DNA from 3 places in the Cupriavidus sp. PET2-C1 genome. Region 2 is predicted to be linked to each of the others. Evidence: predicted binding sites of a transcription regulator. Region 2 holds the regulator's gene; each other region holds the start of a gene.

Region 1 (9,674 bases), 680 kb from region 2:
CGAGGCGGCGTCGGGGAAGGCCATCTCCACCAAGGCACGCGGCACAAAGAACAGCAGCATGCGGCCTTGAAAACTCCGGATGGTGCACGGCTGGTCCATGTCCAGGGCGAGGATGCTTGGCAAGCCGGGCCGCTGCGGCGCGCAGAGTCCCGGCTTGCCGCCCAGGAATTGGGCGGGCGCGCCTTCCAGGAACACGCTGAAGGTAATGTCGCGAATGTTCTCCGTCGACACGCGTCCCAACGAGCGCTCAGCCACATTGGGGCCGGTGCGGAAGTCGAAGAAGCTCAGGTCGTCGATGGTGTAGCGAGACAGCGAGGCCTCGAACGTCTGCTCGCCATGCGCCGTGGCAGGCCGGATGTCGTAGACCGGGCTCATCCGCTCCTGCCAGGCCAGCAAGCTCTGGCTGGCGTCGCCTTGCACGCTGAAAGTGCTGTGCGCGATGCCCGGCGCGAGCATCGGTGGCTGCGGCGGCAACAACAACCGTCTTAGCGGCATGCGCGCGGGCAAGAGTTTGTGCGTGCGGGGGTACGCAAGGCTGATTTCCGTCCAGATCCAGATGTGCCTGCCCGGTGCCGGAGGATTGTCGATTGAGCGCTAGCTCACCCCGTGTGGGCTATTAGGCGGCCAAGAGCATAACTTGTCCGGGCCGCCCAGACTAGGGGGGGTGCCGCTGGGGAAAACCCGGATGCGCGAACCTGGCCAGAACCGGGCCCGCCCGCTGCCACCTTGCCTACCAGGCCCGCACCCGGCCCGTATCCGCATGCACGAACTGCTCCTGCGGATAAAAGCCCACGCCACCGGCGTGCAGCGAGAGCGCGGCGTCGCGCAGGTCGGACAGCGCAACGCCGGGCAGGCGGATATCGATGGCTTTGCCGTCCATATGCAGGCTATGGCTGGCCACGCCGCCACCGCGCGTCTGGCGCAGCCGCGCGTTGGTGGCGGGGCTGCGATAGCCGGAGATGACCTGGAAGGGGGCCGCGCAGCACAGCGTTTGCCTCAGGCGGTAAAGCAGCGCGAACAGTTGCGGATCGATCACGCCGACCTGTCCCGAGTAGTGATCGCGCAGGAAGCGATTGAGCGCGGCCAGCGACTCGGGCATGAACTGATCGCCGACGGCGTAGACCACGGCGATGCGCTCGCCGGTGTGGGTGTGCTCGAAGGACAAGCTGCGGGCATCGGGCAGGCTTGCCAGCGCGGCTTGGGCGGCCTGGGCCGGCAACGGCAGCAGCGCGCCAGCCAGGACCAGCCCGCCGGTGTGCCGCAGGAACAGGCGGCGAGGATCGCTGGGCGGTGTAGACATCAAAAGCACTCCCCTTTGGCGCAATCGCCCTAGCTTGCCTGCATGCCGGTCCAGGCGGAAGTCCGCAAGCGGGCGGACCGTCGCCGCAGCGCCTCGTCAAGCACGCTGTCCAGCCCATAGATGTCCGGGAAGAAGTAGACGCGAGCGTCAGCCTTGACGATGGCCGTGCCGTAGGCCAGCACCACCGGCAAGGGCTGGCGCAGTCGCAGCGTGCTGGATTCTCCCTTCTCCATGGCCTCGCGGATGCGCGCCTCGGTCCAGCCGGGCGTGTCTTGCAGCACGAAGCCAGCTAGCGCCACCGGCGCCTCGACACGGATGCAGCCGTGGCTCAGGTCGCGCCGGTCCCGCGCGAACAGTTGCGGGGTGGGCGTGTGATGCAGGTAGATGTTCTCGTTGTTGGGGAAGACGAACTTGATGTCGCCAAGCGCATTCATCGGCCCGGGGCGTTGCCGTATGCGCAGCCGGCCGCGCTGGACGGCATCCAGGCTGGCGGGCGACAGGGTGGTGATCACCTTGCCGTCGCCACTGACGAACTCGAAGCCTTGCCGCTCGAAATAGCCGGGATCGCGGCGCAGCCGGGGCACGGTTTCGGCGCGCGCGATGGACGGCGGCACATTCCAGTAAGGGCTGAACTCGATGAAACGCATGTCCTCCTTGAACAGCGGCGTGCGCGTATCGAGCGCCTTGCCCACGATCACCTTCATTTCCGCCTTGACCTGGATGGCCCCGTCGCGGACTTCGTAAGCGCGCAGCACGAACTCCGGCACGTTGACCACGATCATGCGCGGGCCTTCCAGCAGGGGCGTCCAGCGCAGGCGCTCCAGCGTCAGTTCGATCTGCCGTACGCGGCCGGCGAGCGGCGCATTCAGTTGCGCGAACGTGCCCGCCCCGATGGCGCCATCCGCTTCCAGCCCGTGGCGGACCTGGAACGCCTTGATGCCATCCACCAGTTCGCCTTGGTAGCGATCCGGGACTGGCGTGGCGGCGGGCAAGTCGCCTAGCGCGATCAGGCGCTGCGCCAGCACCGGCAGCCCGGCGTAGGCCTGCCCGGGCACCAGCTTCCTGCCGGGCAACTGCGACAGCGGTGCCTGCCAGGCGGGGTGGCCCGCCAGCGCGCGATAGCGCGAAAGCGCCTCGCGCAGGCTTGCGTAGAGCGGGAATGACGGCGCCGCCTGCCGGACCGCTTCGGGCAGGTCCTGCCCAGCGACGGCTGCGCGCAGGTGGCGCGACGGATCGAACTGCCGGTCCGGCGCCGGGGCAAATTTCTCGTGGATCGTGCCGGGATCGACCCGGCCGCCGTGCAGGTCGGCGAGATAGCGCTGCATCGCCGCGGTCAGCCTCTCGTCAAGCGAGGCGGCGGCTTCGGGCGCCAGTGGCTGCCCGTTGGCGGCCTGGCCCAGCGCGCGGCGCAGGCCGTCGGCATCATAGTCGCGGGGTTCCAGGCCGTCTGCCGCGGCGCCGTCCAGGATGCCGGCGGCCTGCCAGGCCTGCGCATTGGGACGGCCCTGCGAAAACCAGAGCGCGGCCGGCGCGGCCTGCGTGAGCCCATGGCAACTCAAGGCCCACGCGGCCAGCAGGCCGGCGAGGACCCGGGGCGCGGCCACGCCGTTGCGACGGATCCGGGCAGTGCCTCGCATCAACCTGCCCGCCGCCGGCATGAAGCCCGTCGTTCAGCCCGTTGTTCTCGGGGTGCCCTCATTCCTCGATCTCGCTGCGCACCATCAGCACCGGTTTGTTGCTCTTGTGCACCACGCCTTCGGACACGCTGCCCATGACCAGGCGCCGCAAGCCGCTGCGGCCATGCGTGCCGACAACGATCAGGTCCGCATTCCAGCGGTCGGCTTGCTCCACGATCGTGGTGGAGATCTGTCCGGGGGAAACGGGCTTCTCGAGGAGCAGCGTGGTATGCGGGATGCCGGCATCCGCCAGGCGCGTGGCGGCCGCTGCCAGTGCATCGCGTCCCGCGGCGAGGATGCCTTCCATCAGTTTGCGCGGGTCGTAGCTGCCCGCGGTGAAGAAGACATCGTTGTCGTCCGCCACGAAGAGCACCTTTACCTCGCTGCCGGTCGCCTTGGCCACCGTGATGGCCTGGCTCAGGGCAAGGTCCGAAGAGCGGCTGCCGTCCACCGCGAGCAATATTCTCTGGTACATGGTCCCTGCCTCCTGGCTGGATGTCGCAATGTTGCAATGTTGCAAGGAAAGCGCGCATGGGCGCGCCTTCCATCTGCAGCATAGAGGGCTGGGCACGGGGCGTATTGATGCACGTCAAGCGGCCTGGGCGATGCGCGCAAGGCGCAGAAACGGCCCGTTGCCCGGGAAAGCAGCGAATGCCATGATCTACATCAACACCGCGCTTGCCCGGGCGTACAAACTGGAAGCGTCGGCTGCAAGCTGCGGCGCCTGTCTTTTAAGCAGGAGGTACAAGATGTACAGCAAGATCCTGGTTGCCGTGGATGGCAGCGAGTCCTCCGATCGGGCGCTGGAGGAGGCCCTGCGCCTGGCCGCCGCGATGCGCTCGGCACTCACCGTGGTGCATGTGATCGATAACAGCTACCTCAGGTACGAGGTCGGCTACATCGACCTGACAGACCTGCACGCCGGCCTGCTCGAAGGCGGGCAGATCCTGCTGGACGAAGCCAAGGCCAAGGCGGCGGCTGCGCAGGTGACATGCAAGACGCTGATGGTGGATGAAGCACTGGCGCTGGGCGACGTTGCCAACGCGATCGAGCAGGTGGCGCAGCAGACCGGGGCGGAGCTGCTGGTGCTGGGCACGCACGGCCGGCGCGGCGTGCGGCGCCTGCTGATGGGCAGCGTAGCCGAGGCACTGGTCCGGCAATGCCACCGGCCGGTACTGCTGGTGCACGCGCCCCAGGCTGAGGCGAATGCCGGCACAAAGCCCGCATCAGGCTCCCCGGGCACCAGCCCCGGCTCGGCGGTGGGGCCATGACGCGCACGTTGCGCGCTCGCCGGCGGCGCGGTGGCGGGCGCGGGGCATCGGTGCCAGCGCAGATAGCAATACCGTGCGGGGCGATATTGTGGGGTTCGTGCTGACCAACGGCGGCATCATGATCAGCCTGTCGCTGGTCGGCGCGCGGATAACCCGGATCGAGAGCTGAGGAGCCATCGATGGAAAAGATCCTGATCGTTTACTACTCGCGCACCGGAACGGCGCGCCAGGCCGCCGAAGCGCTGGCGGCGCAATCCGGCTGGCCGCTGGCGGAAGTCGGCGACCAGGCCAGCCGCGCCGGGTTGCTGGGCGATGCGCGCTGCGTACTGGATATCTTGTTGCAGCGGCATGTAGGCTACCGCTACGCCGGCCCGGCGCTGGACAACTGCCAGCGGCTTGTCATCGTCGCGCCCATCTGGGTCGGCCACCTGGCCGCGCCCATGCGCAGCTTCCTGCGCGACCACATGCCACTGGCCTGCAAGACGTCGGTGATCTGCGTGATGGCCCGGCAAGGTGCTTTCAGGGCGGCAGAGGAAATCGCCCGCCTGGCCACCGAGCCGCCGTTGCCGGTACTGGCGCTGCGCCAGGCCGATGTGGCCAGCGGGGCGGCGCTGCCGGCCCTGCACGCTTTTGCCGAGCAGGTGGAAGCCGCCAACGGCCAGACCGGCGCCGCGCAGCGGACAGCATGGCTATCGCCTAAGGAAGCCTGAGCGGGCAAGTCTCCACGGCAACCACGCGCCTATATTGAAGCGGAACGAGGGTTCGGCGCGGCAGGCCACGGGCGTGACAAGGCGGGGCCGCAGCGCCAGCTACTGGAGGCGGCGATGAAGATGACAGTTCCCGATTCACGTGCCGCGGGCGGCGGCGCCCGCTGGCGCGGCCTTGCGGCTTGCCTGGCCGCCATGCTTTGCACCGGCTGCGCGCCGGGACCGCAGTGGTGGCGGCCGCCCAGGCCCAAGGCCAACGCTGTCGCGCCTGCCGCCTCGATGCCTGCATGCAATGCCCTGTGCCTGTCCGATCCGCTCGATCGGTTCGATTCGTTCGATCCGTTGCTGGCAACTGGTGTTGTTGCCATTGAGGCGCCGCGCCAGCCGGCGCACAGCCAGGCCTAGAGCGCGAAACGGAAATGACCGCTGTGCAGCACAATGTTGTGAGCCGCGGTCAATTCAAACAGCTGCCGCGCCACGCATTCGATATCCTCGCGGTGTCCTTCGAAGGCTTGGATGAGGTCTTCCGGCCGGTGCGAGCGCGCACCGAAGTGGTCTTCCAGTGCCTCCGCCGTGATCGCGTAGCTGGCCGGGATGCCGTTGACGCTGGCAGCGCACTCGAGGCAGAGATCAGCCGGGCAATAGGAGGGGATGGCTTTTGCGAAGACGATCTTGATGGTCATGGCATCGACCCCCGGGGACGGAAAAAGGAAGGCGCAATAAAGTGCAAGGCGGAGCACAGGAAAGGCGAGCGCCGCGGGTACGCCTGCGCAGCTTTCTGCCAGTCTAGGCACTACGGTTGCGGCGGCAAGCGGAACCGCGCGCGTTTCATGACCCGACGTCAAGCCAACCGCAAACCAACCGCAAACCAACCGCAAACCATCATCAAGCAGGCGCGCAAGATGATGCGCCGCGCACTCATTGCCCCCACAAGGCTGGCAGGGCAGGCTTGCGCAACGGCGCCCGCCTGGATGCTGTGCAGCGCGTCAAGATCCAGCAGGGTCGCGCCTTTGTCTTTGACCTCGATGAGGCTGTCGCGCTGGATGCGCGACAAGGCACGGTTGACGATCTCCAGCTTCATGCCCAGGTAGCTGTCGATTTTCAGGGGGGCATGGCAGCGGGGGCCGGCGGCATTCCCGCTGGCATCCCCGCCGGCAGCTCAGCCAGCATGGATGGCCCGCTTCTTCGTAGCGGCGCCGGTGCTGCCGGCGGTCCCGTTCAGCGTGGCCGCCGTCTGGCTGAATTTTTCGAACATCTCCTGCACTGGCGCGGGCAGCGAAGCGGTGCTCCCGGCCTGCTGCAGCGCCGCGGCCTGGCAGCGCTGCCAGGTCTCGCCGGCTTCCCGCAGTTGTTCCACCATGGCGGTCTGGTTGTGAATGGCAAGACTCATCCAGGCTTGCATCCGTTGTGCGTAATGCTCGGCCTGGTTGCGCACGAAGGTGGCCGGCAGGGTGGCGAGCGTGGCGAAGTCGCCGGCATTCGCCAGCTGCGCGCCTACGTCGTGCAAGGTCTTGATGTCCTTGCGCACCGCATCGAGCTGGAGCTCGAGAAAGCGCTGCCGGCTCTCCTGCATCAGGGTCAGCGCACGCAGGCCCGCCTCGCAATTGGCGGCGAAGCACGCGAGGGGGACATCGGTCTGGTCTGTCATGGTGAATCTCCTGGATGCGCGCGATAGTGCGGTAACGCGATAACGCGGCAATGCGCGTGGATTGCCGCTGCATCGCTCACTGTTGTCAACGGTCAGGGCGGGCCCGTCTCACCGGGCATGTCTCATCGGGCCTGCATCGCGCAAATCGTGCGGCGACGGCAAATCATGGTTTCGCCCATCTAATGCCCATCTAATGATTCTAGAACCGTGCCGCCGGCCCTTGTTGATCCGCATCAAGCTTGCGGCATATCAAGCCGGTTGCGCGCGCATGGTCCAGACTGGATGGGATGGCGTTGCCGGTACGCTCAGCCTTTCGCTCAACGTTTGCCAAGGAATAGCATGGATCACACGGCCGTGGCATTTTGCGTCGCGCTCGGGATCGGCCTTGCCATCGGGCTAGAGCGGGAACGCAGCCAGGCGGCAGAAGGCGGCGAGGCGCCGGCTGGCTTGCGCACGTTTGCCATTGCCAGCGTCAGCGGTGCGCTGGGCGCGTTCCTGCCCAACGCCGGCTTGTTGCCGGCCGTCCTGCTGGCGATAGCCGGCCTGGCAGCCCTGGGCTACCGCCACACCGCGGCCAGGGATCCCGGCATGACAACGGAGATTGCATTGCTGTGCACGGTCTTGCTCGGCGCACTGGCTGTCACGCATCCGGCGCTTGCCGCAGGCATTGCCACTGTTCTTGCGATTCTGCTGCACGGCAAGGCGACCCTGCACGGCCTGGTGCGCAACGCGCTGAGTCGGCAGGAGCTGAGCGATGCCTTGATGCTGGCGGTGGCGGCGCTGGTGATCTGGCCTTTGCTCCCCGACCGCTACATGGGCCCGTTCGACGCCTGGAACCCGCGCACGCTCTGGCTGGTGGCGATGCTGGTGATGCTGATGGGCGCTGCCGGGCATATCGCCACGCGGCTCTTCGGGCAGCAAGTAGGCCTGCCGGTGACCGGCCTGTTCGGTGGCTTTGTCTCCAGCGCGGCGACCATCGGCTCGATGGCCGCGATGGTGCGCAAGGCGCCGGACATACGCGACGCGGCCGTGGCGGCCGCGCTGCTCTCCAGCGTGGCCACGTTCGTGCAGATGCTGCTGTTGCTGGCGGCGACCAGCGCGGCAGCGTTCCGGGCATTGGCATTGCCCCTCGCGGCCGGACTGACGGCAATGGGCCTCTATGCCGGCTTCTGGTTCTGGCTGGCAGCGCGCAGGCCAGCCGCACAGGACGGCGCACAACTGGCAGGTCGCTCGCTGGACTGGCGCGTGGCGGCGGGGTTCGTGCTGCTCATGGCCTTGCTCTTGCTGGTTAACGGCGCTACCCGGGCATGGTCCGGCCCCGGGATGCTGATGGTGGTTGCCGTGGCCGGCGGGTTTGCCGATGCACATGCCGCAACCGTGTCGGTTGCCGCGCAGGTGGCGGCGGGACGCATGTCGGCGGAGGCGGCGGTGTGGCCGGCGCTGGCGGCTTTTTCCGCCAACACCGCTACCAAGATCGTGCTGGCTGCCGCCGGCGGGCGCGCCTTTGCCTTGCGTGTCGGTGCGGGGCTCGTGCTGGCTGCCGCAGTGACCTGGGCCGCGGCGCTCGCGTTGGTGTCGTTGCGCTGATGCAGGCCTGGGCACACTGTACAGCGCGTGTACAGCGCGCAGTTCGTCAGGCGTCCCCCAGCGCGTGATACAGCTCGTCCTCCTGCGCGAAATGCAGGCGCAGGATCGCATTGAGCTCGTAGAGCAGGCGCCGGACTTCCTGTGCGCTTTCCAGGTCGATGCCGTCCGCGGGCTGGTCCGCGGCGATGCGCTCCAGCATGCCCACCAGGTGGAAGATCTCGCGATGCCCGCCGCTGAGCGCAGCCAGCGGGTCCTTGCCGCCGAGGCGCCGCGCGAGTTCCGGATAGAGGTCGGCGTCGTCGTGGAGCTCGTGCGCAAGCAATTGCGCGCGCAGTGCCTCGTTGAGCGCCGCCAGTTCGGCGGCGGCGGCTTCGCCGGGGAGGCTGGCTACGCGATCCGCCATCGATCGTACCTGGTCGAGCACCTGCCCCAGCTCGCTATGCTCGGTCTTCAGTTTGGCGGCCTCGGCCGCCGTGATTTGCGCGGGCTGCCATTCGGGCCCCGGCTTGCGTGCCCGCAGCGCGTTGAGAATCACAACGACGTCGATCAGTTCTTGCAGCAGCGCGCCCGCCAGCGGCGGCAGGTAGCCGAATGCGGCCGCGATCATGGCCGCCAGCGACAGTGCCATGCCCGCCACCACGCTTTGCACGGCGATGCGGCGCGTGCGCAGGGCGATCTGCATCGCCTCGGCCAGGCGGTCCAGGCGGTCGACCAGCAGTACCACGTCCGCAGCCTGCGCCGACGCGGCCGCGCCTGCCGCGCCCATTGCCACGCCGACGTCGGCGGCGGCCAGCGCGGGCGCGTCGTTGACGCCATCGCCAACCATGATGACCGTGTCGTTGCGCTGCGCCTCGCGGATCGCCGCGAGCTTTTGCGCGGGCGTCTGCTGGGCGCGCACTTGCGTCACGCCCAGCATCGCGCCTGTCATCTGCGCCACGTCGTCGCGGTCGCCGGTCAGCATCACCATGCGCTGGATGCCGGCCTGCCTGAGCAGCCTGAGCGCGCGGGGCGTGTCAAGCCGGATCTGGTCCGCGAGCTGCAGCGCGCCACGCATGGCGCCATCGACGCCAAGAAAGACAGCCGATGCGCCTTCATGGCCCATGCGCCGTACCCATGCCGTCATCCACGGCATGGGCGCGGTTGCGCTGGCCACGTGCGCCAGGGAGCCGATGGTGACCACATGCCCGCCGATCCTGCCGCGCAGGCCGGCGCCGGGATCCTCCGCGACCTCGCCCGGCAACGCGAGCGCCAGGCCGCGCTCGCGCGCCGCGGCGACCAGCGCGCGGGAACTGGCATGCACCGAGGCTTGTGCCAGCGAAGCCGCGAGGCGAAGCACTTCGTCCTGCGCGTGTCCCGGCGCCGCCTCGATGGCCGAAACGCGGGCCTGGCCCGTGGTCAGGGTTCCGGTCTTGTCGAAAAACAGCACGCGGCACTGCGCCAGCCGCTCCAGCGCACCGCCGCTCTTGACCAGGATGCCCCGGCTGG
Region 2 (9,674 bases):
TCCGCGACCGCGGCGCGCTGGGGCGTGAGGTGGAAGGGCGCTGGATCGAGAACGTGTACCGGCTGCAGCTGATCAACACGACCGAGGCGCCGATGCGCGTCGCCGTCAGCGCGGGCAGCGGCGAGCTCAAGGGCCTGGCCGTGGAATATGATCACGCTGCCGGCAACCTGGAACCCACGTCCAATCGCCTGATTCCCATCCGGGTGCGCGTGCCGATCGAGGCCGCGGCGCAGGGCACGCACAAGATCGAGGTCACGGTCACCGCGGTGCCCGACGAGGGCGCGGGCAGCCATGGCGCAGAGATTCGACAGAGCACCAGCTTTATCGTGCCGCGCAATCTATGAGGCGGCGGGGACGCTGGATGCACCAATCCGTACGCAACATACGCGATCTAGATCTAGAGGAGGAGGCCAGATGACGCAGCAAAGCAATCCCTGGTGGAAGGAGCCATGGCCGTGGCTGCTGATGAGTGGGCCGTTCGTGGCCATGGTGGCCTGCGGGGTCACGATCTGGCTGGCTATGACCCACCCGGATCCACCCATTGAGGAAGGGGTGGCGCGCCACGGCCTGGTGGTCGAGAAGGCGGGCAGCGCGGCACGCCAGGCAGCGCCGGTCGCGGCGCAAGCGAGGTGATCATGAGACTACGCTGGCTGATGTGGGTGCTGTGGCCCGCTTTCCTGGTCGCCGGGCTGACCACCGCGCTGGTATTCTCCATGGTCGATCCCGGTGACCTGCGCTTCTTCGGCCAGCCGGTCGAGGCATCGCGGGAGGCGGTCTACACCGTGGGCTTCCTGATCGCGTGGGTGCTGTGCGCGCTGTCGAGCGGCTTGACGCTGTACACCATGCCCACGCGGCTGGCGGACACGGACGAGCTGGAGTGATTGCGATGCGCGCCTTGCCGGTTCAGGCCAGCAGGCGCGGCATCGCGGCGTGCCGCGGCGGGCGAGGGCGGCCCGCGACGAGCACGTCAGCAGGATTTGTTGACGATCTGCTTGATCCCCACCATGTCGACCAGCTTGACGTGGCGCTGGCGGATCTGGATCAGGCCGGCTTCCGCAAAGCGCGAGAACAGGCGGCTGACGGTTTCGAGCTTGAGCCCCAGGTAGCTGCCGATTTCCTCGCGGCTCATGCGCAGCACGAATTCGGAGGCCGAATAGCCGCGCGCGGACAAGCGCTCGGACAGGTTGATCAGGAAAGCGGCAAGCCGCTCCTCGGCGCGCATCGATCCGAGCGTGATCAACATGACCTGGTCCTGCGAGATCTCCTTGCTCATCAGGCGCATGAACTGATGCTGCAGGGAAGGCAGGACGTTGGACAACGTCTGGAGATCGCCGAAGCGCACCACGCAGACTTCGGTATCTTCCAGCGCGGTGGCATCCGACGCGTGCTGCATCTCGCCGAGGCCGTCAAGGCCGACGACTTCGCCGGGAAGGTGGAAGCCCGTGATCTGCGAGCGGCCGTCTTCCATTGTCAGGTGGGTCTTGAGCGTGCCGAAGCGGATCGCGTAGACGGCGGTGAGAGGATCGCCGAGGCGGTACAGGGTTTCGCCCTTGCGTACGCGCACCCGGTCCTGGACCAGCGTATCCATCTTTTCGAGGTCCTGCTGCGACATGCCGACGGGCAGGCAGAGCTGGCCGAGCGAGCAAGTGGAGCAGCGGGGCGACATCTCGGTAATAGGAATGGTGGTGAGCAATTGGGGCCTGTCGGTTTAGCGCAGTCAATCAAGCGCGATGTGGCGGGCGCATTGAGTTGAGAGCTTGACGTTGAGAGTCGTCGATTGGAAGCGCCATCCACATCGGCCTGGCGCGCGGGTCTTGCGGCAGTGCGCTATCTGTGCAGCGCGGCTTGCCGTGCCCGTCGTCATGTTGTGCGAGCGCGCTGGTGTGCGCGGGCGCAAGGCCTCATGTTGATAGCGCCTCTTGGAGCTGCGGGGGCGCGTTCGACGCATTTTACCGCGCCGGGCGTTGCGATTGTGTGATTGGGAGGAGAAGTTGACCATAGGCGTGCTTATCAGCGTATTTACCCTGGCTTTGCTGGGCGGCGTGCACTGCGCCGCCATGTGCGGCGGGATCGCGCTGGCGGCGGAGCAGGGCGGCGTTGCGCGCGTGCCTGCCACGGTGCTGCGGCGTCCCGGCCATTGGTTGCTGGAACTGCTTGTCATGCATGCCGGGCGGCTTAGCATGTATGCGGTGCTGGGGGCCTTGCTGGGCGCCCTTGGTGCTGGCGTCTGGAAGGCACAGTACCTGCCGCTGCAGCGCTGGCTGTTTGGGATCGGCAGTGTGATGCTGGTGTTGTCGGGCTTGTGGATGTTGCGCGGGCGCACCATGGGTACGGGTTGGCTGGAGCGGCTCGCCGCCCGTGGCGCGGGCGGCTTGCTGCGCGGCCTTGGCGCCGTCGGGGTGCGCTTGCCGGCTGTGGCCCGGGTGCAGGGGCAGGGCCGGTTGCTGCGCCGCTACGGCATGGGGCTAGCCTGGGGGCTGGTCCCGTGCGGCATGGTGTACGGCGCCCTTGCCATGGCATTGCTGGCCGGCAATGCCGCGTCGGGCGCGCTGGTGATGGCCGTGTTTGGCCTGGGCACCCTGCCGAATCTGTTGGTGATCTCGGGCCTGTCCGGCTATCTCAGGCAGCTTTCGCGGCGCCCGGCGTTGCGGGCTGGCGCTGGCCTTGCAGTGGTGGCCTTTGGCTTGGCCGGGGTGGCGCGCGCGCTGCTTTTGCCTGAGACGCTTGCCGCGCATGGATTCTGTCTGGTCTTCTGAAGCGCTGTTTCGTGGTGCATCTGTCACTTCCTCGCTGAGGTAGCTGTGCGAATCGGTTGCAGGTTTGCCAGGGAATGCCATACAATCGCAAGAACAGCGATATCGCGCAGCGTACTTCATCGTGGCATCGTCAGGTAGCATCCGCTGCTCAGGGATGCATGCCAGGAACACCCAGGCAGGCATCAGCGCCAGGGACCGTTCCCCATCCGCCGTCCGGTTCACAAGATTCGGTTCAAAAGACCAGCTACGGCAGGGCGGGGTGAAATAGGCCAGCAGGCCCGATATCCGTATTTTCTTGCACCCGGCGCGTTCGATGATAGACGCCGCGCCGGACAGGTCCGCCACATCAGGGGGAAGGCGCGACGCAAGGGCTCCGTCGACTGGCAGATAAAGCCGGTGGCCGGGCGATCTCCTGCCGGTCAGGTCCGGCACCCGATGCAATAAAAGAAGGCGCACGGCTGGCATGCATCAAGCATGCGGTTGGCTGCGCGGCCAGATGGCGGTGGCAATCCCTACCGCTGAACCCGCAATCTCCAGTGCGCCCGGGATCAACCGGGGCGCAGGTGCAAAGACAGGCTGCACGCAATCAACATGAATACCCAAGAGGCGAAGATCGTCCTCGAGACCGCGCTGATCTGCGCGCAGGAACCCTTGCGCGTCAATGACTTGCGCCGGCTGTTTGCCGACGACGTCGGTGCCGACACCATTCGCGTGCTGCTCGAAGAGCTGCGCCGCGACTGGGAGCAGCGCGGCGTGGAACTCGTGGCACTGGCCAGTGGCTGGCGTTTCCAGAGCCGCCCTGTCATGCGTGAATACCTGGATAGGCTGAATCCCGAAAAGCCGCCCAAGTACTCCCGCGCCGTGATGGAGACGCTGGCGATCATCGCCTACCGGCAACCGGTCACGCGGGGCGATATCGAGGAAATCCGCGGTGTCGCGGTCAGCACCGAAGTCGTGAAGAAGCTCGAGGATCGCAGCTGGATCGAGGTGATCGGCCACCGTGACGTGCCCGGACGGCCTGCGCTTTATGCCACCACCAAGAACTTCCTTGATGACCTTGGCCTGCGCACGCTCGATGAATTGCCGCCGCTGGAAGACATCCAGGCCCAGGCGCAGGTCGCGCTGCTGAATCAGGAGCCGATTGACTTCGAGGCGCTGGGCACGGTGCCGGCGGATAGCGACGAAGAGGCATTCGCGGAACCTGGCGATGATCAGGCCGGCGCTGCCGCTCTGGTTGCGGCGGATGCCGGAGAGGGTGAACCGACCCTTTCCAGCGTGGTTGCCCCCGACGGTCTTGCGGCCGGCGCCACGGATGGCATCGCCGATTTGGTGGATGCGTTTGAAAGGAAGGAGGCTTTGGCGCAAGCGGAAGCCGGGTTCACACCCGCGCCCGGGGCCGAGTCGGAAGTGCCGGCGACGCCCGGGCCAGGCAGTGAGCTGGCGAGCGAGCCGATGTCCGCCGACCCCGCCGGCGCGCAGTCCGGCGACACAGCCGAGGAGCAAGCCGTCGAAGACGGTGAAACAAATGAGCAAACGGACACGCCCGCCAACGGTTACCACGTACAAGTGGCCTCCGGCGCGCAGGCGTCCGAAGTCCCGGGGGCGTCCACGACGAATCCGGCGCACCCCAGCGAGCACGACGAGCACGACCAGCGCGTGTCCAACTGAACACCATGCAACATCCGAATGTGAATACCTTGTCCGATTCTGATCAAGACGTCCGCCAGGCGGATACGCCGGCCGGCGATGCCGGCAATGGCGCCGAAGGCGGCGCCGGCACCGATGGCGCGCCGCGCCGCAAGGGCCTGCGCCGTGGCTTGCGCAATCTGGTGGCCACGCGCCGCCAGGCCGCGCAGGACCGCGATGGCGGCCGTGCCGCGGACGGCGGGGCGGCAATCCCTGCTGGCAGCCCCGATGTGGGCGCCGCGCAAGACGCGCGTGGCGACGGCGCAAGGAAGGGACGTACGCGTGGCAAGCGCAAGCCCGCGGAAGGCGAGGCGGTGCAGGCCGGCGAGCAGCAGGGCGAGCGCCCGGCGCCGCGAGGCCGCCGCAACTTCAGTAACGACAATGCCGAAGGCGCAAGCGAAGCTGGCGGAGAAGCCGCGGGCGAGCGCCAGCGCGATGGCACCCGCGCTAACCCGAACGGGAATGGCGCCCGCAAGCGCAAGCCGCAGCAAGGCCAGCAGCCGCAAGGCGCCGCCCGCCGCGGCGGCGCTGAAGGGCAGCAGGGCGGCCCGCGCCAGCAAGGCAAGGGCAGCAAGGGCAAAGGCGGCACGCAGCGCCCAGCCGCGGGTGTGTCTGAGAAGGCGCCCGCCGCCGCCGCGAGCGGTGAGGACCTGTTCCGCTTTGTCATTTCCGGTCAGTACGACCAGGAAGAGTCGAGCGGTCCGCAGGCCCGGGTCAAGCCGGTGCGTGAGCTGTCTGCAGACGACGATGCGCCCAAGCTGCACAAAGTGCTCGCCGAGGGTGGGCTGGGCTCGCGCCGGGAAATGGAAGAGCTGATCCTGCAGGGCCGGGTTTCGGTCAATGGCCTGCCTGCCCACATCGGCCAGCGCATCCTGCCGGCCGACCAGGTCCGGGTCAACGGCAAGCTGATCCACCGCCGTGTGTCGTCCAAGCCGCCGCGCGTGCTGCTGTATCACAAGCCGTCCGGCGAAATCGTCAGCCAGTCGGATCCGGAAGGCCGTCCGACCGTGTTCGACAGCCTGCCGCGTATCAAGGCGGGGAAGTGGGTGGCCGTGGGCCGCCTCGACTTCAACACCGAGGGCTTGCTGATCTTCACCTCCTCGGGCGATATCGCCAACAAGTTCATGCATCCGCGCTACGGCGTGGAGCGCGAATATGCGGTGCGCACACTGGGTGAGCTGGCCGAGGCCGATCGCCAGCGCCTGCTGCATGGCATCAAGCTCGACGACGGCGAGGCTAATTTTCTGCGCATCGCGGACGGTGGCGGCGAAGGCATCAACCACTGGTACCACGTGGCGCTGACTGAAGGCCGCAACCGCGAAGTGCGCCGCATGTTCGAGGCCGTCGGCCTGACCGTGTCGCGCCTGATCCGTACCCGTTACGGCCAGTTTCTGCTGCCGCGCGGCCTGAAGCGCGGCCGCTGGCAAGAACTCGCGGCGGACGACGTGCGCGCGCTGATGGCATCCATCGGCCTGAAGGCACCGTCCAAGGGGGATAGCGGTCCCCGCGGCGGCAGCAAGGTGGGTGGCCGCCAGCAGCGCACCGAGGCAGCCATTGCCGGCATGCCGATGCCGACCGGCATGGACGGCCTGCCGCGCGTCAACCGCGGCAACGGCCCGCGCGGCAGCGGCGCTGGCCGCGGTCAGCCGGATCCGATGCAAACGTCGATGGGCTACATCGGTGGCCCGACCCTGCTGACGTCCCATACCACCAAGCTGGGCGGTGGCGCGGCGGGTTCCCCCCGCGGCCCGGGCGGCCCGGGCCGTGGCGGCCGCAGTGGTGGCCGTGGCGCCGGCATGGGCGGCATGGGTGGCATGGGCGGTATGGGTGGCATGGGCGGCGGTCAGAATCGTTCCCAGCGCCGCGGTGGCGGCGAAGCCAATGGGAATGTGATGCCGCAGGCCGGCAAGCCCAACGGCAACCGCCGTCCTCGTGGCGGTGGCCGCGACGGCAATCGTTGAGCGATGCGAGGCAGGGCGCCTTGGGCGGGCCTGGCGGGGGAAAGAGCGGCACAGGCCGCATCCCTGCCGCGCCAAAGCCGGGTGCCTTTGCCTTTTGCACCGCGACAGCGTATAATCAAAGTCTATTCAAAAGTCATCCTGCAAAAGGGTGGGCGAATGATGGGCATTGCGCCCATTTTTTTTTGCTTCGCCCGTTTCGTGTGCTTGCCGTGTTTCGCGGCGCGCCGGTCGGGATGACTGGCAGGCAAGCTGGCTGAAGCCGTCAATCAAGACGGCCGTGCCGATGGGCTGGGTCTGCCACGGTATTGATGGCCATTATTCGGGAATACAGTGCATCTGGCAGATTTGATCGAAACCACCCTGAACGGCATGGGGTACGAGCTGGTTGAGCTCGAGCGCGCTCCAGGCGGACTCATGCGCGTCTATATCGATCAGCCTGAAACCGGCATCGTCATTGAGGATTGCGAGAAGGTAAGCCGTCAGCTTACCCATGTGCTCACCGTCGAGAACATCGACTACGAGCGCCTCGAGGTGTCCTCGCCGGGGCTGGACCGGCCGCTCAAGAAACTGGCTGACTTCGTCCGCTTCGCGGGCCAGGAAGCCAGGGTTACCTTGCGCCTTCCGGTCAACGGGCAGAAGAACTTCGTCGGCATCCTGCAGACGCCTACCGGTGAGCCGGGGGCGGAGCAGATTGGCCTCGAGTTCGAAGGCCAGAACGGCACGGCGCTGCTGGAATTCACCATATCCGATGTTGATCGCGCACGCCTGGTGCCGGTGATCGACTTCAAAGGAAATCAGAAAAAAGGGAACAAGCAATGAGCCGCGAAGTTCTGTTGCTCGTCGATGCGCTTGCGCGTGAGAAGAACGTCGACAAGGATGTGGTATTCGGTGCGCTGGAAGCGGCACTCGCTTCGGCAACCAAGAAGCGTTTCGAGGAAGACGTGGATATTCGCGTCGCCATCGATCGTGAGTCCGGTGAGCACGAGACGTTCCGCCGCTGGCTTGTAGTCCCCGATGAACAGGGCCTGCAGGAGCCGGACAAGCAAATCCTCATGTTCGAGGCACGCGAGCAGGATCCGGACATCCAGCTGGATGAGTTTGTCGAAGAGCAGATCGAGTCGGTCGAGTTCGGCCGTATCGGTGCGCAGGCCGCCAAGCAGGTGATCCTGCAGAAGATCCGTGACGCCGAGCGCGAGCAGATCCTCAACGATTACCTTGATCGTGGCGAGAAGGTCATGACCGGCACGGTCAAGCGTGCCGACAAGAAGGGCCTGATCGTCGAGTCCGGCCGCGTGGAAGCGCTGCTGGCCCGCGACCAGATCATCCCCAAGGAAAACCTGCGCACCGGCGACCGTGTCCGCGCATATATCCTGAATGTGGATCGCACCGCACGCGGTCCGCAGATCGAGCTCTCGCGCACCGCGCCCGAGTTCCTGATCAAGCTGTTCGAGAACGAAGTGCCGGAGATGGAGCAGGGCCTGCTGGAAATCAAGGCAGCTGCCCGCGACCCCGGCGTGCGCGCCAAGATTGCCGTGGTGGCGCATGACAAGCGTATCGATCCGATCGGTACCTGCGTCGGCGTGCGCGGCACGCGGGTGACCGCGGTCCGTAACGAGATTGGCGGCGAAGCGGTTGACATCGTGCTGTGGTCGGAAGACCCGGCGCAGTTCGTGATTGGCGCCCTGGCGCCGGCACAGGTACAGTCGATCGTTGTAGACGAAGAAAAGCACAGCATGGACGTGGTGGTCGACGAGGAAAACCTCGCCGTCGCCATCGGCCGCAGTGGTCAAAACGTACGCCTGGCGTCCGAGCTGACCGGCTGGCAGATCAACATCATGACGCAGGAAGAATCGGCACAGAAGCAAGCCGAGGAAAGCGACGTGGTGCGCAAGTTGTTCATGGCCAAGCTGGACGTGGACGAAGAAGTGGCTGACATCTTGATCGACGAAGGTTTCTCCACGCTGGAAGAAGTGGCCTATGTGCCCATCAGCGAGATGTTGGAAATCGACGCCTTCGATGAAGATACCGTCAACGAGCTGCGCAACCGCGCCCGCGATGCGCTCTTGACGATGGAACTGGCCCGGGAAGAAAAGGTGGAAGAGGTGTCGCAGGATCTGCGCTCGCTCGACGGCCTGACCCCGGAACTGATCGGCAAGCTGGCCGAAGGCAATATTCACACGCGTGACGAACTGGCCGAATTGGCCGTCGACGAACTCGTCGACATGGTTGGTCTTGGCGAGGATGATGCCCGCGCGCTGATCATGAAAGCACGGGAACATTGGTTTAACTGAGGGACACGCTCACGTAGTGCTTTTCCAGGCTGCTTGAGCGCGCATTCCACACACAATTGTCCCGACGTATAAACCGAGCATTGAAAGGGTTTGAATGGCAAGCACAACAGTTGCCCAACTGGCCGCAGAACTGAGCCGCAGCGCAGCTGCCCTGCTGGAACAATTGCAGGCAGCTGGGGTGGGCAAGGTGACGCCTGACGACATCATCACCGAATCCGACAAGACCAAGTTGCTGGATTACCTCAAGCGTTCCCACGGGGCGGCCGATGACAGCGCGCGCAAGAAGATCACGTTGACCAAGCGTGAGACCTCCGAGATCCGCCAGGCTGATTCCACCGGCAAGACTCGCACGGTGCAGGTCGAGGTGCGCAAGAAGCGCGTCCTGATCAAGCGCGACGAGGCTTCCACCGATGGCGCCGATGGCCACGAAGTGGTCGAGATGCCGGTCGATGCGGCCGAGCAGGCACGCCAGGACGAGGAAGATCGTCAGCAGGCCGAGTTGCTGGCACGCCAGGAAGCCGAGTCGAAGGCACGCCAGGAAGCGGCCGAACGCGAGGAGGCCGAGCGTCGCGCCAAGCAGGAAGCGCTGGAGGCTGAAGAGCGCCGCCAGGCTGAGCTCGCCGCCCGCAAGGCGGAAGAGGAAGCTGTCGCCCTGCGCGCCGCCGCTACGGCCAAAGCGCCGGAAGACGACGATTCGCGCAAGAAGGCCGAAGACGAAAAGGCTCGCCTGGCCGCCGAACGCGCTGCCGCGCAGAAGGCCGCCGACGACGCCAAGCAGGCTGCCGACAAGGCGCGTGCCGAACAGGACGCAGCGCGCAAGCGCCGCGAGGCCGCCGAAGCCGAAGCCCGTGCCATTCAGCAGATGCTGAATGCGCCGGCGCGCGTGCTCAAGGCGCCGTCGGAACGCAAGGCTGAAGAAAAGAAGGCCGAGCAGACCGGCACGCTGCACAAGCCGGTCAAGCCGCCTGGCACCGAAGTCA
Region 3 (9,674 bases), 1.7 Mb from region 2:
TGGTTGAAGCCCTGGTTCCAGTGATTCGATTCCAGGTAGTTGGCCATGATGATGTCGCGCTCCACGCCCAGGCCGGCCAGCAGCAGCAGCGAGGCAAAGCCGGTGCGGTCCTTGCCCGCCGTGCAGTGGTACAGCAGGTTGCCGCCCTGCTCCGCGGTCTTCAGGAAGCCGCCGAAAGCGGCCTGGTACTTGCGCGGAAAGTCAGCATAGACCTCCAGCATGAAGGCCTCCATCTGCGCCGCGCTGCCGTCGCGCAAACGCGGCATCAGCGCGGCCATCGACATGCTGCCTTCGAGCACCGGCGTGGCGACCCAGCGGAAGGCCTCGCCAAAGGGGCTTTCCGCGGCGGTCTTCTCACCGGCCGAGCGGAAGTCGATCACCATGTCCAGCTGCAATGCGCGCAGCCGTTCCATATCCGCCGCGCTGGCCAGGCCCGGGTTGCCGCTGCGAAACAGCTTGCCGGCACGCACGCGGCGGCCGTCGCGCGTGGCGAGGCCGCCGAGGTCGCGCAGATTGACCACATTGTCCAGCGCCAGCGCCGCGTTGCCCGGCACGCCGGCACCTTGTGATAGCGCATCGGCCATGTTTTCCTGCATCGTGTGTCCCTGCCCTGTCTTTGTCGTTCGGTGGCGCGCGCGCCGCACCGCACGTGGTGGCGGCTCAGCGCGCGCGATAGGCCGGCACATGCCAGCGCGTATGGCAGCCAGCAATATAACGGCGATCGAGCTTTGCCACCAGTTTCCACACACTCATCGGGTCCACATCGTCGAGATCCAGGTCGACCCAGGCCCAGGGATGCGCACAGTCGCCCTCGCGGATCAGCTCGATGTCCTTGATCCGCACGTAGGCGGCCAGCGCCGTGCGCAGCGCGGATGCGTCGACTTCGGCACGTAGTCCTCTCACTAAAACCTTCATCATGCACTCCAATGTTTTCAGATCACATGCGCGCCGCATGCGCGCGGCTAGCCAGCGTGCGGGGCCACCGGTGGTGGCGCTCGCTGCGCAACGCCCACAAGGCCTTGTCGCGCAATGATCATCAATGATCTGAAAGTCTGACCGCATGGCGCATCGAAATTTCCCTGCGCGAGCCGGTTCTTTGATCCGCGTCATATGCGCCCGGATCCACCCTCGACACGCACCGTTGGCCGGCACGATAATTTCCCCATGTCGAGCGCGGCAGTCCGGCCGCAAGCCGGTCTCCCGCCTCCGCCAGGTCTTCACGGAAAACCGCCGAACGACGCCGCCACCCTGCCAGTCACAGGCTAGCCATTTGCCCGCGCGTGACGTCCACCTTCCCGTGTCGAACCAAGATCAACAAGACAAGAAAAGGGAAAGCGATGACAGACCCGCACACTCCAACCCAAGCCGTCCGCGCAGCCGCCCCCGCCTCCATCGGTGTGGCTGCCGCCGTGCCGCAGGCCGCGCCCGGCAAATCCACGCCATGGGGGCTCTACGCCGCCGTCCTGGTACTGATCGGCATACTCGCCCTGCCCCTGCCCCCGGACCTGCCGGTGGCGGGACATCGCATGCTGGCCATCCTCGCCTTTGCCATTGTGGTGTGGATCACCGAGGCGGTCTCCTACGAGGCCAGCGCCATCATGATCACGTCGCTGATGGCCGCGCTGATCGGCTTTGCGCCCACGGTGGCCGACCCGGCCACGCAATACGGCACCTCCCGCGCGCTCGGCATGGCGCTGGCAGGGTTCTCCAACACCGCGCTGGCGCTGGTTGCCGCCGCCCTCTTTATCTCGGCGGCGATGACGGTGACCGGGCTCGACCGGCGCATCGCGCTGGTCACGCTGTCGGCCATCGGCACCAGCACGCGGCGCATCCTGATCGGCAGCATCGTGGTGACCATCGCACTATCGCTGGTGGTGCCGAGCGCCACCGCGCGCAGCGCCTGCGTGGTGCCGATCATGATGGGTGTGATCGCCGCCTTCGGGGTCGACAAGAAATCCAATATCGCCGCCGGCATCATGATCACCGTGGCCATGGCCACCAGCATCTGGAACGTCGGCATCCAGACCGCCGCCGCGCAGAACCTGCTGACGGTGGGCTTCATGGACAAGCTGCTGGGTGAGCGCATCACCTGGCTGCAATGGCTGATCGCCGGCGCGCCGTGGGCCATCGTGATGTCGGTCGTGCTGTATTTCCTGGTGCGCTTCCTGTTGCCCGCCGAGACCGAGGCCATTCCCGGCGGCAAGGAAGCCGTGCAAAAGGAACTCGCCGGGCTGGGCCCGATGAGCGGCCCGCAGAAGCGGCTTGCCGCCGTGTCCATCGGGCTGCTGCTGTTCTGGGCGACCGAGGGCAAGCTGCACCAGTTCGACACCGCCACCGTGACCTTCGTCGGCCTGGTGATCCTGATGATGCCGCGCATTGGCGTGATGGACTGGAAGACCATGCAGCAACGCACGCCGTGGGGCACGCTGATCGTGTTCGGGGTGGGCATCAGCCTGGGCACCGCGCTGCTCACCACGCAGGCCGGCCAGTGGCTGGGCAAGTTCGTGGTGGCCAACTCCGGGCTCGCCACGCAAGGCCCGATCCTGGTGTTCGCCATCCTGGCCGCCTTCCTGATCCTGATCCACCTCGGCTTTGCCAGCGCCACCGCGCTCACCGCGGCGCTGCTGCCGATCCTGATCTCGGTGCTGCAAACGCTGCCGGGCGATATCAACCAGATCGGCCTGACGATGCTGCTCGGCTTCACCGTGAGCTTCGGCTTCATCCTGCCGATCAATGCACCGCAAAACATGGTTTGCCTGGGCACGGACACGTTCAACGGCAAGCAGTTCGCCAAGGTCGGCATCCCCGTGACGGTGATCGGCTACGCCCTGATGCTGCTGTTTGCCGCCACCTACTGGCGCTGGCTGGGCTGGATCTGAGCGCACACCGGGACAAGGACCAAATATGAAAATCACACTGCAATCCGCCACCCAGCTCGCCCGCGACCTGCTCGCCGCGCAAGGCGTGCCGGCCGACATCGCCAACGACGTGGCCGAGCACCTGGTCGAGGCCGATCGCTGCGGCTACACCAGCCATGGCCTGTCGATCCTGCCTAACTACCAGCGTTCGCTCGCAACCGGCAACGTCAACCCGGCGGGCCGCGCCGAATGCGTGCTCGACCGCGACAGCCTGCTGGTGTTCGACGGCAACGGCGGCTTCGGCCAGCACGTGGGCAAGCGCGTCATCGAAACCGCCATCGAGCGCGTGCGCCAGCACGGCCACTGCATCGTCACGCTGCGCCGCTCGCACCACCTGGGCCGCATGGGCCACTACGGCGAGATGGTGGCCAAGGAGCGCTTCGTGCTGCTGAGCTTTACCAATGTGATCAACCGCTCCCCGGTGGTGGCCCCCTACGGCGGCCGCACCGCGCGGCTGACCACCAACCCGCTGTGCTTCGCCGGGCCGATGCCTAACGGCCGGCCGCCGCTGGTGGTGGATATCGCCACCAGCGCCATCGCCATCAACAAGGCCCGCGTGCTGGCCGAGAAAGGCGAGCCCGCGCCGGAGAACAGCATCATCGACAGCGGCGGCAACCCCACCACCGATGCCGGGGCCATGTTCAGCGAACACCCGGGTGCGCTGCTGCCCTTCGGCGGCCACAAGGGCTATGCGCTCGGCGTGGTGGCGGAGCTGCTGGCGGGCGTGCTGTCCGGCGGCGGCACCATCCAGCCGGACAACCCGCGCGGCGGTGTCGCCACCAACAATATGTTCGCGGTGCTGATGAACCCGGAGCTCGACCAGGGCCTGAGCTGGCAGAGCGCGGAGGTGGAAGCCTTTGTCAACTACCTGCACGACACCCCGCCCGCCCCGGGCTTTGACAGTGTGCAATACCCGGGCGAGTTCGAAGCCGCCAACCGCGCGCTTAGCACCACCCACCTGGAGGTAAACGCGGCGATCTGGCGCAACCTGGAAACGCTGGCAAAGGAACTTGGCGTGGCGCTGCCGGCGGGCTGAACCGGCGGGGCGGCTTGGGCAGGGGCATGGCCAGTGCTGGCACAATACGGCCCATGGAACGTCTCTGGTCGAATTTTCTCAAGCTGGTGCTGCTGCTCATCCTAGGCGCGGCCCTGCTCGGCACGCTCGCCGTGCTCGTCGCTCAGCGCCAGCTGCCCACGCTGGATGCGCTCACCACTTTCCGCCAGTCGCCCGGCTACGTGCCCATCGGCGAGATACCGCCCAAGCTGACCCAGGCGGTGGTAGCCATCGAGGACGACCGCTTCTACCTGCATGACGGCATCGACTATGTCGGCGTGATCCGCGCCGGCGTGGCCAACCTGTCCGATGAGCTGTCGCAGGGCGCCTCCACCATCACCATGCAGGTGGCGCGGAACTTCTTCCTCTCGCGCCAGAAGACCTATACCCGCAAGCTGTATGAGGTGCTGCTGGCTTACCGGATCGAACATGCGATGAGCAAGGACGAGATCCTCGAGATCTACATGAACAAGGTCTATCTTGGGCAGGGAGCCTATGGCTTCGCGGAGGCCGCCGAGACTTATTTTGGCAAGCCGGTGGGCGAGCTGACTTTAGCGGAATGCGCGATGCTGGCCGGATTGCCTAAGGCGCCTTCGGCGAATAACCCGGTGGTGAATCCCCGGCGCGCCCGGCAGCGGCAGGCTTACATTTTGCTGCGGATGCTGGAGTTGGGGAGGATTGGGAGGGGGGAATATGATGCGGCGTTGTTGGAGCCGTTGAGGTTGAAGTAGGTTGATTGAGCGGTGTTGGTTTTTGCGCCCAAGAGCCGTATGACATCGTCCTGCGGGGTTGATTGCTGTTTCTTTGGGCGGCGATGGTTTTTGGACCCAAGAGCCATACGACATCCCCCTGCGGGGGCTGCCGGTCACTCTTCTTTGCGTCGGCAAAGAAGACTAACGAGAAGAAAGCCGACCCTGCCGGGCGCAGAGCAATAAGGCTATTTGGGCCTCGGTGGTTGCGTCGTACGGCCCGGAGTGTTGGCTAGCGAATCCTACCGGCCCGAAGGGCATCGCTATAGCATGACCCAATGGTCACGTGGTGGTGCCCCTGATCGCTTTGCTCGGTGAGCGTTCGGGCATCTGCCGTTCGCGGTGCTCAGCGCCACGATCCTGCCTGCCTTGGTGGTTTCGTGGTTTTGTCTCTGGCGGCTAGTACCGGGGTATTTGATGCCCTGCCGTACCGGCGCGAGCGGCACCTTGCTATCGCCCCCTCTGGTTTCGTGGTGGGCACCGTGGCCCGGTTCGCGAGGGCCGTGCTCGCACCTCACGGTGCTTGCCCTCCGAGACAAAACCACGAAACCAGCCACACCCGAAACGGCGCAGCACTTCGCCCCGCGAACGGCAGATGTGGGAATGGTCACCGCAAGCGAGGTCAGGGGCCGCACCACGTAACCATTGGGTCATGCAGTTGCGATGTCCTCTGGGCCGGTAGGATCCGCCAGCCAACACTCCGGGCCGTACGACGCAACCACCGATATTCGAGAGCCTTATTGCTCTGCGCCCGGCAGGGTCGGCTTTCTTCTCGTTAGTCTTCTTTGCCGACGCAAAGAAGAGTGACCGGCAGCCCCCGCAGGGGGATGTCGTATGGCACTTGGGTGCAAAAGCCATCGCCGATCAAAGAAGCAGCGACCACCCCCGCAGAGCAACGTCGTATGGCCCTTGGGCGCAAAAGCCATCGCCGCTCAAAGCAACAGCAACCTACCCCCTTACTCCAACACCCCCCGATGCCTAGTCACCGCCAACAGAACAATCTCATCCAGCCCAGCATCTTCACTACCATCCAGCCGCGCCAGCAAAGCACGCCGCATGCGTGGTTCCCAAAAGCGCTTGATATGGCTGGCGATATCCGCCACTGCTTCTTCGCGGTCCGGCATGGCTTCGAAGAAGGTGCCGATCTGGTTCGCCATCTTGACGAGGTTGTCGGAGTTCATGCCTGTTCCGTCCTGCTGTGCAAACGTTGGGGGTGGGAGTAAACCACGTGCCGGCCGGCGCGTACAAAGCCGGCCAGCGTGATGCCGGCATCGACCGCCAGGCGTACCGCGAGCGCGGTCGGGCCTGATACGGCGGCCAGCACGCCGACGCCGGCGCTGGCGGTCTTCAGCACCATTTCGTAGCTGGCGCGGCTGGTCACCAGCACGGCGCCGCGCGAGCGGTCCTCGCCGGTGCGGGCCAGCGCGCCGATCAGTTTGTCGAGCGCGTTGTGGCGGCCCACGTCTTCGCGGACCAGCGCGACCTGGCCGTCGGCGCGCAGCCAGGCGGCGGCGTGCGTGGCGCCGGTGTGGCGCAGCAGTTCCTGCCGGGTCTGCAACTGCGCGAATGCGGCGTACATCGCCTCGTCGCTGAAGCTGGCGCCGCTGCTGACGGGTGCCGGGGCGCGCATGACTTCCTGCAGCGATTCGGTGCCGCACAGGCCGCAGCCGGTACGGCCCGCCATGGCGCGGCGCCGATCCTTGAGCGCGGAGAAGGCTTGCGCCGCGATGCGCAACCGCACCGCGATACCCTCGGGGCGAACCTCAGTCTCCATCTCATAAACGTCGCGCGGGCTGGCCACCAGCCCTTCGCTCAGGCTGAAGCCCAACGCGAAGTCTTCGAGATCGGCCGGCGAGGCCAGCATGACCGCATGCGAGATGCCGTTGTATTCGAGCGCAACCGGCACTTCCTCGGCAATCTCGTCGTCCTCCAGCGCCAGCTCGCCCAGGCGGCTGCGGCTGACCGCGAAGGTGCTGTGGGTGACCGGTTCGGCGTCGGCCATGGCGAGCTCGCAGAGTGTCATGCCGACCCTGCCTCGGCGCTGGCCGCCTGCAGCAACTGCATCTGCTGATCGTGGAAATCGCGGTACTGGCGCTGCCATTCGGACGGCTGCGCCACCGGCATGACCTGCACCGCGGTGACCTTGTACTCGGGGCAGTTGGTCGCCCAGTCCGAGTTGTCCGTGGTGATCACATTGGCGCCGGACTCCGGGAAGTGGAAGGTGGTGTACACCACGCCCGGCTGCATGCGCTCGCTGACGATGGCGCGCAGCACGGTTTCGCCCGCGCGGCTTTGCACGCCAACCCAGTCGCCGTCCTTGATGCCGCGTTCCTCCGCGTCGTGCGGATGGATCTCCAGGCGGTCCTCGTCATGCCACATCACGTTCTCGGTGCGGCGTGTCTGCGCGCCCACGTTGTACTGCGACAGGATGCGGCCCGTGGTGAGGATCAGCGGGAACTTGCGGTTCACGCGCTCGTTGGTGGGTACGTAGCGGGTGATGATGAACTTGCCCTTGCCGCGCACGAATGCGTCGATGTGCATGGTCGGCGTGCCCTCGGGCGCGGCGTCGTTGCACGGCCACTGGATGCTGCCGAGTTCTTCCAGGCGCTGGTAGCTGACACCGCTGAAGGTGGGCGTGAGCCGCGCGATCTCGTCCATGATCTCGGAAGGATGCTTGTAGTTCATCGGATAGCCCAGCGCGTTGGACAGCAGCACGGTGGCTTCCCAGTCGGCATAGCGGGCCTTGGGTGGCATTACTTTGCGCACACGCGAGATACGGCGCTCGGCATTGGTGAAGGTGCCGTCCTTCTCCAGGAAGGACGAGCCCGGCAGGAATACGTGCGCGTACTTGGCGGTCTCGTTGAGGAAGATGTCCTGCACCACGATGCACTCCATGGCCGACAGCGCCGCCGACACGTGCTGCGTGTTCGGGTCGGACTGCACGATGTCTTCGCCCTGGCAGTACAGGCCCATGAAGCTGCCGGACAGCGCGGCCTCGAACATATTGGGAATGCGCAGGCCCGGCTCCGGGCTGATCTCCACATTCCACGCGGATTCGAACAGCCCGCGCGTGGTGGAATCCGACACATGGCGGTAGCCCGGCAGTTCATGCGGGAACGAGCCGATGTCGCACGAGCCCTGCACGTTGTTCTGTCCGCGCAGCGGGTTCACGCCCACGCCTTCGCGGCCGATATTGCCCGTGCACATGGCGAGGTTGGCGATGCCCATCACGGTGGTCGAGCCCTGCGCATGTTCGGTCACGCCCAGGCCGTAATAGATCGCGGCATTGCCGCCGGTGGCATACAGGCGCGCCGCGCCGCGCAGTTGCCCGGCGGGAATGCCGGTGATCTCGGCCATGGCTTCCGGCGAGTTCTCCGGCAGCATGACGAAGTCGCGCCATTGCTGGAACGCGCGGTCCTCGCAACGCTCGGCGATAAACGATTCGGCCATCAGGCCTTCGCTGACGATCACGTGGGCCATCGACGTCACCACCGCCACATTGGTGCCGGGACGCAATTGCAGGTGGAAGTCGGCGCGCACGTGCGGCGAATCGACCAGGTCGATGCGGCGCGGATCGATCACGATCAGCTTGGCGCCGGCGCGCAGGCGCTTTTTCATGCGCGAGGCAAACACGGGGTGGCCGTCGGTTGGGTTGGCGCCCATCACCATGATGACGTCCGCCTTCTCCACCGAGCGGAAGGTCTGCGTGCCGGCGGATTCGCCCAGCGTCTGCTTGAGGCCGTAGCCGGTGGGCGAGTGGCAAACCCGCGCGCAGGTATCGACGTTGTTGTTGCCGAAGGCGGCGCGCACCAGCTTCTGCACCAGGTAGCCTTCCTCGTTGGTGCAGCGCGAGGACACGATGCCGCCGATGGCGTCGCGGCCATGCTTGGCCTGGATGCGCTTGAACTCGGAGGCCGCGTGGCTGATCGCTTCTTCCCACGACACTTCGCGCCACGGATCCGTGATCCTGGCGCGGATCATCGGGTTCAGGATGCGGTCCTTGTGGGTCGCATAGCCAAAGGCGAAGCGGCCCTTCACGCACGAGTGGCCTTCGTTGGCCTGGCCGTTCTTGTACGGCACCATGCGCACCACTTCATTGCCCTTCATCTCCGCCTTGAAGGCGCAGCCCACGCCACAGTAAGCGCACGTGGTGACCTTGCTGTGCTCCGGCTGCCCCATGCGGATGATGGAGGTCTCGGCCAGCGTGGCGGTGGGGCACGCCTGCACGCAGGCGCCGCACGACACGCAGTCGGAATCCATGAAGCTGTCGCCCTGCCCCGCCGTCACGCGCGAATCGAAGCCGCGGCCGCTGATGGTGAGCGCGAAGGTGCCCTGGGTTTCCTCGCACGCACGCACGCAGCGGTTGCACACGATGCACTTGGAAGGATCGTAGGTGAAATACGGATTGGACTCGTCCTTGGCCTCGGCGCGGTGGTTGGCGCCGTCGTACCCATAGCGCACTTCGCGCAGGCCGACCACGCCGGCCATATCCTGCAACTCGCAGTTGCCGTTGGTGGGGCAGGTCAGGCAGTCCAGCGGATGGTCGGAGATGTACAGCTCCATCACGCCGCGGCGCAGATCGGCCAGCTTGTCGGTTTGCGTCTTCACCTTCATGCCGGCTTCGGCCGGCGTGGTGCACGAGGCCGGGAAGCCCCGCCGCCCTTCGATCTCGACCAGGCACAGGCGGCAGGAGCCGAAGGACTTGAGGCTATCGGTGGCGCACAGCTTGGGCACGTTCACGCCGGCTTGCACGGCGGCGCGCATCAGCGAAGTGCCGGCGGGCACGGTCACGTCGACGCCGTCGATCTCAAGGGTGACCTGCTGTTGCGAATCGCTGGCCGGCGTGCCGAAGTCGATTTCGTTGCGTGTGTTCAAGGCGGGCTCCCGCTGCGGCCTGGGCCGCGTACTGGTGATTCAGAGTGGCGCAGTGGCAGCGCCGGTTCGATAGGCTGT

The links. The regulator FNR, encoded in region 2, switches genes on or off when oxygen is low (the NO sensors DNR and NnrR bind a similar motif). The targets are predictions, from matches to a motif close to TTGATNNNNATCAA.
Region 1: a site for FNR is predicted at 3,556-3,569, ahead of ACX12D_RS08750 (universal stress protein). Genes of this name have one in related genera too.
Region 3: a site for FNR is predicted at 1,097-1,110, ahead of ACX12D_RS03960 (DASS family sodium-coupled anion symporter). Genes of this name have one in related genera too.

What each region holds. Positions count from the first base shown of each region.
Region 1 covers NZ_CM137259.1:1,916,926-1,926,599, forward strand. The annotation lists gene ACX12D_RS08735 (AraC family transcriptional regulator) at 1-456, opposite strand, end outside; gene ACX12D_RS08740 (YcbK family protein) at 731-1,300, opposite strand; gene ACX12D_RS08745 (L,D-transpeptidase family protein) at 1,330-2,937, opposite strand; gene ACX12D_RS08750 (universal stress protein) at 2,996-3,451, opposite strand; gene ACX12D_RS08755 (universal stress protein) at 3,726-4,247, shown strand; gene ACX12D_RS08760 (flavodoxin family protein) at 4,427-4,957, shown strand; gene ACX12D_RS08765 (hypothetical protein) at 5,072-5,359, shown strand; gene ACX12D_RS08770 (DUF1488 family protein) at 5,356-5,637, opposite strand; gene ACX12D_RS08775 (hypothetical protein) at 5,796-6,035, opposite strand; gene ACX12D_RS08780 (phasin family protein) at 6,114-6,602, opposite strand; gene ACX12D_RS08785 (MgtC/SapB family protein) at 6,942-8,189, shown strand; gene ACX12D_RS08790 (heavy metal translocating P-type ATPase) at 8,236-9,674, opposite strand, start outside.
Region 2 covers NZ_CM137259.1:2,600,713-2,610,386, reverse strand. The annotation lists gene ccoG (cytochrome c oxidase accessory protein CcoG) at 1-344, shown strand, start outside; gene ACX12D_RS11810 (membrane protein) at 415-633, shown strand; gene ACX12D_RS11805 (hypothetical protein) at 636-881, shown strand; gene fnr (fumarate/nitrate reduction transcriptional regulator Fnr) at 968-1,693, opposite strand; gene ACX12D_RS11795 (sulfite exporter TauE/SafE family protein) at 1,992-2,756, shown strand; gene scpB (SMC-Scp complex subunit ScpB) at 3,348-4,424, shown strand; gene rluB (23S rRNA pseudouridine(2605) synthase RluB) at 4,430-6,403, shown strand; gene rimP (ribosome maturation factor RimP) at 6,734-7,222, shown strand; gene nusA (transcription termination factor NusA) at 7,219-8,694, shown strand; gene infB (translation initiation factor IF-2) at 8,789-9,674, shown strand, end outside.
Region 3 covers NZ_CM137259.1:857,970-867,643, reverse strand. The annotation lists gene ACX12D_RS03970 (tyrosine-protein phosphatase) at 1-596, opposite strand, end outside; gene ACX12D_RS03965 (RNA-binding protein) at 661-915, opposite strand; gene ACX12D_RS03960 (DASS family sodium-coupled anion symporter) at 1,338-2,879, shown strand; gene ACX12D_RS03955 (Ldh family oxidoreductase) at 2,905-3,954, shown strand; gene ACX12D_RS03950 (transglycosylase domain-containing protein) at 4,008-4,703, shown strand; gene ACX12D_RS03945 (formate dehydrogenase subunit delta) at 5,678-5,902, opposite strand; gene fdhD (formate dehydrogenase accessory sulfurtransferase FdhD) at 5,899-6,744, opposite strand; gene fdhF (formate dehydrogenase subunit alpha) at 6,741-9,596, opposite strand.